Regions from separate parts of the Paenibacillus odorifer genome, predicted to be linked through region 1. Evidence: predicted binding sites of a transcription regulator. Region 1 holds the regulator's gene; each other region holds the start of a gene.
What was found. Region 1 encodes Rex, which represses fermentation and respiration genes when NADH is low (regulators of the CRP and FNR family bind a similar motif). Its sites were predicted from a motif close to TTGTGAAATATTTCACAA; they were not measured.
Positions count from the first base shown of each region.

Region 2: PODO_RS29550 (cytochrome ubiquinol oxidase subunit I) is a predicted target of Rex. The motif match lies at 1,793-1,810, and genes of this name have one in related genera.
Region 3: nirB (nitrite reductase large subunit NirB) is a predicted target of Rex. The motif match lies at 1,895-1,912, and genes of this name have one in related genera.

Region 1 covers NZ_CP009428.1:4,563,039-4,566,327, reverse strand. Annotated here, with positions in the region: gene dinG (ATP-dependent DNA helicase DinG) at 1-879, shown strand, start outside; gene PODO_RS19895 (redox-sensing transcriptional repressor Rex) at 1,010-1,663, shown strand; gene PODO_RS19890 (amidohydrolase) at 1,650-2,951, shown strand; gene PODO_RS19885 (cell wall elongation regulator TseB-like domain-containing protein) at 3,123-3,289, shown strand, end outside.
Region 2 covers NZ_CP009428.1:6,768,938-6,772,226, forward strand. Annotated here, with positions in the region: gene cydB (cytochrome d ubiquinol oxidase subunit II) at 1-341, opposite strand, end outside; gene PODO_RS29550 (cytochrome ubiquinol oxidase subunit I) at 328-1,731, opposite strand; gene PODO_RS29555 (cold-shock protein) at 1,954-2,181, opposite strand; gene PODO_RS29560 (cold-shock protein) at 2,274-2,474, opposite strand; gene PODO_RS29565 (S1C family serine protease) at 2,894-3,289, opposite strand, start outside.
Region 3 covers NZ_CP009428.1:4,863,318-4,866,606, forward strand. Annotated here, with positions in the region: gene nirB (nitrite reductase large subunit NirB) at 1-1,777, opposite strand, end outside; gene PODO_RS21275 (hypothetical protein) at 2,009-2,719, opposite strand; one part of gene PODO_RS30685 (IS3 family transposase) at 2,895-3,289, opposite strand, start outside.

The sequences.
Region 1 (3,289 bases):
AGCAAATCACTGCAGATGTATGCCGTCCCTGTGGATGTTAGCAGCCAGCTTAAAGAGTTGTTCTTCGATAAGAAAAAAAGCATCGTGCTTACCTCGGCGACGCTGTCTGTAGATAAATCTTTTCAGTTTATGATTGATAATCTCGGACTTAACGAAGCTGCGGAAGAGGGACGTCTAATGACCTCACTCCTTCCATCTCCCTTTAAGTATCGCGAGCAGGCGCTGCTAGTTATACCGCGTGATTTTCCTAGTGTGAAGGGCAGTGTGGGCGATGCTCGATTTGTCGATACACTCGTACAGTCGTTAGCAGAAGCTGCCAAAACAACACGTGGGCGGATGCTGGTTCTGTTTACTTCTTATAAAATGCTGCGTCAGGTATATGATCCGCTTAAAGAGGCTTTGGCCTCACAAGAGATTACGGTGCTTGGTCAAGGCGTGGAAGGTGGCAGCCGGAGCAAGCTGATCCGCCGCTTTCAGGACAGTGCAGCATCCGTTCTGCTGGGGACGAGCAGCTTCTGGGAAGGTGTAGATATTCCAGGTGAAGCACTGACTTGCCTGGCCATCGTGAGACTTCCGTTTCAACCGCCGAATCACCCGTTGGCGGAAGCGAAGTCGGAGTTATTGCAGGCTCAGAAGAAGAATCCATTCATGAAATTGTCTGTTCCTCAAGCGGTTATTCGTTTTAAGCAGGGATTCGGAAGACTGGTTCGCACGGCGCAGGATCGCGGAATAGTTATTGTTTATGATACAAGGGTTATTGAATCTCATTACGGGAAGTATTTCCTTTATTCATTGCCTGGTCCCAAAATGGAGCATATGCTGACTGATCAAATGGTCCCCCGCATAGCGGAATGGCTAGAGGATGGCGGCGCTTCTTAAAATGCTCGTCTTCAGTTTAGCTCCTCCTTATCCTTAAGGGCGGTAAGTTACAGTACCGCCCTTAATAAGGAGAGGTATACGTTAGAATATGGATTTTCACAAGAACATTACTATTTTTAGGAGGAAAAATATGAAATCGGATAAAATATCAGAAGCCGTTGTTCGCAGACTACCTGTGTATTTGCGTTTTTTGAATGATCTCCAGAATCGCGAAATATTAACAGTTTCCTCTCAGGAACTTGGACAAAAGCTTGATCTTAATCCCGCACAGATTCGTAAGGATTTAGCGTATTTTGGTGACTTCGGCAGAAAAGGTATCGGCTATGATGTAACGTATCTTATTGAGAAAATCCGTCATATTCTGAAGCTGGATCAACAGCTTAATGTAGCTTTAGTAGGGGCAGGTAATCTCGGACATGCCTTGTCTAATTACAATGCATATCTCAAAGATACTATGAAAATCACGGCTATATTTGATTCGTACGCTCCTAAGGTTGGACGTAAGATCAACTCCCTTACTGTGCAACCGATGGATGAACTAGGCAGCACGATTCGTGAGCAAGGTATTCGCATTGCCATTATTACCGTACCTGATTCAGAAGCTCAAAATGTAGCAGATATTCTCATTTCTTCTGGGATTGAAGCAATTTTGAACTTTGCCCCTGTGATTCTGAAGACACCACCGAATATCCGGGTGCATGCAGCTGATTTTACAACTGATCTGCAAAGTCTTGCTTATTACTTGCGGGATGGAAAGGAAGAAAGCGAACATGAACAACAATAAAACGATAATTAAGGGCGGGTATTTTCTGACTCCGGGAACGGATGAGCCGGTTCTGAGTGGATATATGACTATTGAAGATGATTTAATCACTTACATAGGAAAAGAAGAGCCTCAGATGGAAGCTGGAGTGCAAGTGGTTGATGGCAGCCGTCTGCTGTTCATGCCTGGACTTGTAAACACACATGGTCATGCGGCGATGTCTTTGCTGCGTGGATATGGAGATGATTTAGCGCTACAAGTGTGGCTTCAGGAGAAAATGTGGCCGATGGAGGAAAAGTTCACCGGTGATGATGTATACTGGGGAACCTCCTTATCTGTATTGGAAATGCTGAAGGGTGGAACTACGACCTTCCTCGATATGTATGATCACATGGACCGAGTAGCTGAGGTAGCTGAGTTATCAGGTATCCGTTCCGTATTGATGCGTGGTGTGATCGGGTTATGTCCAGAGGATGTACAGAATCACAAGCTTGCGGAAGCGATTTCTTTTGCCCGTAACTGGCATGGAAAGGCTGACGGTAGAATTACTACTATGATCTCACCGCACGCCCCTTATACTTGCCCTCCGGACTTCCTGGTTAAGTTCGTGCAGGCAGCGCATGATCTGGATTTACCGATGCATACGCATATGTCCGAAACGAAACGTGAAGTGGAACAAAATGTGGCGGATTACGGGTTGCGTCCTGTAGCTCACTTAGAGAATCTTGGAATGTTCACACGTCCCTCGATAGTTGCACATGGTGTTCATTTAAATGATGAAGAGATTGAGATCTTGGCTCGCCATAATGTGGGTGTCTCTCATAATCCGGGCAGTAATTTGAAGCTGGCTAGCGGAGTGGCTCGGGTTACTGATCTTCTAAAAGCTGGTGTGAAGGTGTCTCTTGGCACGGATGGCGCGGCAAGCAACAATAACTTGGATATGTTTGAAGAGATGCGGCTTGCAGCTCTCATTCATAAGGGTGTCAGCGGTGATCCAACGGCTGTTCCAGCTCCAGAAGCTCTACGTATGGCTACAGAATATGGCGCCCAGTCCATCTTTTTAAATAATGTAGGCAGACTTGCTGTTGGGATGAAAGCTGATTTCATTGCAATTGATATAGATCAGCCGCATTTGCTGCCACACACAGATCTGTTGTCTCATGCAGTTTACTCTGCTAGCGCTAAGGATGTTGAGCATGTGTGGGTGAATGGTAAACAGGTCATCAAGCATGGACAATGCTTAACCCTGGATGAGGAAGCTATCCGGCGTAAAGCGCAAGAAGCCTTCGAAGGTTTATTGAAGCGTTAAGTCTGGAGAATAACGAATAAATAATAGGCTGCGACTTTTTGCTTTTAGCAAAAGTTGCGGCCTTTTGTACATTTTAAGGCTGGGAAAGCTAGAAAATTATGAAATTTTGGATAAACACGCGGGTGTGTTATATAATCAAAAAAGATATATTACTAGAAAGGGAGCTGTACCTTGAAGAAAAGGAAAAAATGGATCCTCCTGGGGTCAGTTCTGATTCTGCTCCTGGGGTTTGGACTTATCCAGTTCTATGCCTATATTATGAAAGATCAATGGAACGAGCGGGATATCGCCAAGGATGTTGCCAAAACCAGAGCGGGTCTAACAGAGGTAACCAAAGC
Region 2 (3,289 bases), 2.2 Mb from region 1:
CTTTTCCAAGCTAATGAATCACGTTTACCTCTGAATTCAAAAGCGACACCACGCGCTATCAGAGCTAATAAGGCAAATACAAAAGGAATATAGAATCCACTAAACAGCGTTGCATACCACTCCGGGAAAGCCGCAAACATTGCACCCGCAGCTGTGATAAGCCATACCTCATTCCCATCCCAGAAGGGTCCGATCGAGTTAATCAGAACACGGCGCTCTGTATCATTTTTAGCGAGAATTTGTGTTTCCATCCCTACGCCGAAATCGAAACCCTCCAGGAAGAAGAACCCTATAAACAGAACTGCAATCAGCACAAACCACAATTCATTAAGAGATATCATGGGAACCCTCCTCGTTATATGGATCATTCGAATCGCCGTGATCGTTATCCATCGCATAAGGACCTTTTTTAATCACTTTAATAAACAATCCGACCAACACTAATCCTAGAATTAAATAAATCGTTGTAAAAGAAATCACGGAGAACAGAACTTGACCACTTGTAATATTAGGCGACACACTGTCTTCCGTTGTCATCAGTCCGAATACCGTCCATGGCTGACGCCCGAATTCGGTCATGACCCAACCGGCTGTATTCGCAATCGGAGGAAGCAACAAGCCCCATAACATGAACCGCATAAACCAAGTGTTCGGACGGTCCATTTTTTTGCGCCACATTAAGTACATAGCGTACATTCCCAATACAATCATTAACGTTCCTGCTAGAACCATGATCCGGAAACTCCAGAATGTCGTACGTACAGGTGGAATATAGTCACCGGGGCCATAGGTTTGCTCATACTCCGCTTGCAGCTCAAGCATACCTTTAACTTCACCGGAAAATTTACTGTATGAAAGGAAACTCAGCATATAAGGAATTTGAAATTCTCCAGTACTGATTTGATTCTCTGGATCAATGTTTGCCCATACGGTCCAAGGTGCCGGGTCACCACTCTTACCCCACAGTCCTTCGGAAGCTGCCATTTTCATTGGTTGAGTTTCAACCAAATATTGCGCTTGGGCGTGACCAGCAACAGCTACACCAATAGAAGAAATAATCCCTACGATAGCTGCAATCTGAAAAGACTTCTTAAAGAAAGAAACCTCTTGTTTCTTCAATATTTTATAAGCACTAATACCTGTTACAAGAAAAGCACCTGTTGCATAAGCAGCCAGTACTGTATGTGGGAATTCAACCAGCAATTGTCCGTTCGTAATAAGCGCGAAGAAATCATTCATTTCTGCACGTCCATTATTTATCTCAAAACCCACAGGATGCTGCATAAAAGAGTTAGCCGCTAGAATCCAGAATGCAGATAACATCGTACCGAATGCTACCAGCCAGATGGACAGTAAATGTACTCGCTTGGAAACCTTATCCCAGCCGAATATCCATATCCCAATAAAAGTAGACTCCAGGAAAAAGGCTGCCAATGCCTCAACTGCAAGTGGAGCCCCGAATACATCACCCACAAAACGTGAATAATCGGACCAGTTCATCCCGAACTGAAATTCCTGCAATATCCCTGTAACTACCCCTACTGCAAAATTGATGAGGAATAGCTTTCCCCAGAACTGCGCCATTTTTTTGTACTCTTCATTACCTTTTCTAACGTACATTGTCTCCATGATTGCAATCAAGAGCGCTAGTCCGATTGATACCGGTACAAAGAAATAGTGGAATATTGTCGTCGACGCAAATTGTATACGCGACAGCATTACTGTATCCATATTTGTCCCTTCCTTCTCCCCTTTTCGTTAATTATATTCTGTCAAAAATTTAAGCTTCTTTTTGTGATAAATGTCACATAAAGATAGTCATTTAACGGTGAAATTCAAATGATTTGTGACAAAGATCACATTTTAGCATAAAGAAAGCAAAAAAAATAAGACGGTTTACCCGTCTTGAGTGGTTCGTCGTTCTATTAAATGCTTGACTCATTTAGGTATTGGTTAGATGGAAATACCCTTCTTCAGCGATTTGAGATCGCCATTTGAATTAAGCAATTGGGGTAGCATCTTCGTGCTGCGAACCATTGGAGAGTCACATAGACGGCAAGAAGGCGCATGTTCAAATGCGAAATTATCCCTCATCCATCCGTTGCATCCCTCATTGGTACATGCCCAAATTGCGGTATTTTCTTCCGGTATTTCTTCCAAAGGTTTCTTCCGGTAGTTCATTGCCGTTCCTCCCATCCTGTAAGTCAATAGTGAGTAACTAGATATAAAAAGACCGTCCCAACTTTCACAAGCTGGGACGGTTTCTTCTATTATTACAGTTTTACAACGTTTTCGGCTTGTGGTCCACGGTTGCCTTGAACAACGTTGAATTCAACGCGTTGGCCTTCGTCCAAAGTTTTGAAGCCGTCGCCAGTGATTGCGCTGAAGTGAACGAATACGTCGCTTCCGCCTTCAACTTCGATAAATCCGAATCCTTTTTCTGCGTTGAACCATTTAACTGTACCTGTTTGCATGTGTGTTACCTCCACAAATTTAAATTAATATGTTCTTTTTATCTTCAAACAAAGAAAAAATTCACACATTGAAAAAGGTTGTATTACCAAATATGACAGCCCTTTTCAATGCGAGAATTAGGGACTAAATGTATGATTGATATCATATTACCACACCTGATTAGCAAAGGCAAGCAAGCATCCGAATATATCCGGTTTTGCCCTAATAAGTATTACCTTCCAATGTAAGGGCTGCCACTTAGTGTTTATTCCCTAAATAGATCCTTTTTCTGGCATAATTATCATGGTTTTAGAAAAATAGCTTTCCCAAAAACGTTACTTTTATCCGCTTTTTCAAGAAGGTACCCCCTCGGAATCGAAGGGGTAGTCCGCTCTACTTGTCGTAACTGCTATATCATTATATACCGACTTCCAGCATATTATTCCTGTGGTTTTTCAAGAAGTTTAACTGTTGCCTGTTTGGCCTCGCCGTTTCGATAGTAAGTAATTTTCAGATCATCACCGATCTTCGTATGATTATATAAGTACTTGCGAAGAGAAAGGGTAGATATGATGGATTGATCATTAAATTTGGTAATGACATCATTGAATTGCAGTCCAGCTTCCTTCGCAGGGCCAACGGCCTCTAGAACAACTACTCCATCCTTAACACTGTTCGGCAGGTTCAATTCATTGCGTTGATCTTCTGCTAGTGGAACGTACGGATTGTTCAAATCAACTGAATATACACCCAAGTACGAACGGGCAATATGCCCTTTTTCAGCCAGCTCATTAGCGATATCTATCACATGATTCGCAGGAATTGCAAAACCCAG
Region 3 (3,289 bases), 300 kb from region 1:
TTACATCATATTTAAGGGAGACATCAGCGATTTTCTTCAAATCCTCTGGTGTCGTTACCCCGCCGTACATGCGTGGAATAACGGTATAGGTTCCGTCTTTCTGAATATTGGCTCCCATACGTTCATTAACAAAACGTGATTCCTTCTCATCTTGATGTGTATCCGGATTTAGCATCCCCAGATAATAGTTAATCGCCGGACGGCATTTAGAGCAGCCTTCCTCTTGTTTCCAACCCAGTACATGCATAACCTCTTTAGTAGTACTAAGACCTTTAGCTGTAATCTCAGCAACAATCTCATCCCGGCTAAGCGTTGTACAGCTACAGATACCTTGCTTGGCAGACTGCTCAAAACTATCACCCAGGACAAATTGTAAAATTTGTTCTACAACCGGTTTACAACCTCCGCAAGAACGCGTCGCTCCTGTACATGCTTTGATCTCGTCCACAGTAGTAAAACCATTTTCTATGACCGCATCCACAATCGCTTTTTTCGTAACCCCATTACAGCCACAAACGATTTCTTCGTCCGCCATAGCTTCTACAGATGTGCTCTTTTTGGCTCCGCTTCCGCAGCAGCCCGTACCCATGACCTCTGTATAAATCTCATCAGTCATTACAGCACCTTGTTTTACTAACTTTTGCAGGTTAGCCGATTCCGTCACATCCCCGAACAGGACTGCACCAACAATGACATTGTCTTTGAGCAGAATTTTCTTATAGGTTCGCTTCCATTCATCTTTGCTTGAGATTACAGTGTGCTCAGGGGAATCCATAAACTCACCTGCAGAAAATACATCCACACCGGAAATTTTTAATTTGGTGGAGACAACAGAACCTTCATATGGATTTGTATCGCTTCCGCAGAGATGTTTAGCTAGAACCATACCCTGCTCGAAGAGCGGCGCTACTAATCCGTAACAAACTCCGCGATGTTCGGCACATTCGCCAATGGAATATACATTCTGCATAGAGGTCTGCAAATAATCGTCCACTACAATTCCACGATTAACAGCAATTCCGCTTTCTTTTGCCACAGTTATATTCGGTTTGATGCCTACAGCCATAACTACAAAATCAGCTGCAAGTGTAGTGCCATCACTAAATTGTAAACCACTTACTCTCTGTTCCCCTGTCAATTCTACTGTTTGTTTGCCCATGGCAAATTTCACGCCTTGACGCTCTAGCTCAGCTTGCAACATAGAGGAGGCATTACGATCAAGCTGGCGCTCCATTAGATCTTCCATCAGATGCACTACAGTAACGTCCATGCCAAGGTTCACAAGACCCTTTGCCGCTTCCAATCCAAGTAAGCCTCCGCCGATTACCGCCGCTTTGTTGTATTGTTTAGCCGCAGCTAGCATCGCATCACAATCTGCAATATCCCGGAAACCCACTACGCCTTCCTTATCACAACCAGGTACAGGTAAAATAAATGAATTCGAACCCGTTGCAATAATCACTTTATCGTAAGAAACAGCCATACCGTTATCCGCAATTACTTGCTTGGAATGCTCGTCAATTCGCGTAACTGTTGTTCCTGTATGCAAGGTAATGTTGTTATCTTCATACCAGTTCCAGTCGTTTAGGATGATATCGTTGATGGTTTTGCTGCCTTCGAGAACATAGGACAACATGATCCGATTATAATTGGGGTGAGGTTCGCTTCCAAAGACCGTAATGTCATAAGCTCCACCTAGCTTCAATATTTGCTCTAGCGTACCTATGCCTGCCATACCGTTGCCGACTAATACTAATTTTTCTCTCTTCGCTGCCATAGTTAGGTGCCTCCTCAGTCTTATCCGTTCTTGTTGAACTTTGCTTCAACTTATCTTCTACATAATGAAATTATACATTTCAAAATTTAAGAGAGATTGTGATTACAGTCACATTAAATGTGAATATTTTCACATAAAAAATAAGACAACTTTGTTAGGTTCTAAATTCTAATAAAAAAAGCCAGATCACAGGTTCTGAATAACCGTAGATCTGGCATTTATGTACTTTTTTTAACGTATAGCCAATAAAATCTCCAATTCATCCTGCACTCTAAGCTTCATGTCCATTCCATTCTCAAGCAGCTGCTTCCCATTCACCTTCATCTTCCAAACTTCATTGCTAAGAGGAGTATAATCACCAATGGATAACACCTTTTTGTTGTCTTCGGTCAACTGCACCACACTGCTGTTCTTCAACAAACCTCTCACTGTTAAATCTTCAGTAAATCCCATAACATATGAATGATTCAAATTCACTTGCTCACTTCCGCCATTCACGGTCAACAACACAATTTGAAGGGGTTCCTCTTGTTCCTTAGACATCGCCGTAATTACTAATTTTGATTCATGCCCGACGGTTCGACCCCAATCCTCAGATCCAATGGTCTCCCCATCCATTTGCAGCTCCCAATTCATTCCTTGACTGAGTGAAATATTATTTACCGTTAGAATGCTTGTGTTATCCTCAGAAAAGGTGGCCTTCCCACTACCTTTCAGTAGGTCAAAGATCGTTATCCCTTTTCTGTAGCTCTCGCTAAGCTGCTTGTCCAAAGGGTTGGTCAGCAAGTCATTTCCCGCAACGATAAGCGAAAGCGTAGGCCCGTCTGATCCTGCTAAGCCATTATTCCCTTCATTATTAACGTCAGCAAGAGTCGAACATCCACCTATTATGAATACGATGACTAATCCTAGTAACAACCTCCACATATATTTCGTGGGCATAGTGACACCGCCTTGTCCCGCCTAATGACCACACAGCGTCTCAGGCTTGTAGTAAGTTATGCATACTGTCTATTTAAGAATAACGTAAATAAGCTTTGTTCTCAAATATAAAAAAAGTCCCCTAAGGGACTCTGAACTGTGACCGTATTTGTGGAAAGTTGAAAAAAGAAGACCTTTAAGAAGCAATTAATAGGTGACTCCTGAATTCATCGGGAGTCATCTTTTTTAATGTCCATTGATATCGCTCGGAGTTATAGTAGGCGATATAGTCATCAACCTTTGTTCGTAATTCCAAGAGAGTCATACATGTCTTGTACTCCAAATCATCCTTCAGATGGCCAAAAAAGCTCTCCATGGCGGCGTTATCCCAGCAGTTCCCTTTCCGTGACATGGACTGTGTAAACCCAGCTTCGCGTACGAGAAGGCGGAATCTAGGGTGAGTATAGTGCATTCCTTGATCCGAATGCAAAAGGGCTTCTGGATGAATATTGCCATCCAGTCGTTCAAGTAGTTTCTCCAGTGTTCGTTCTACAATTGGCATAGCCAATGAAGAAGAGAGGTAGTGAGCTA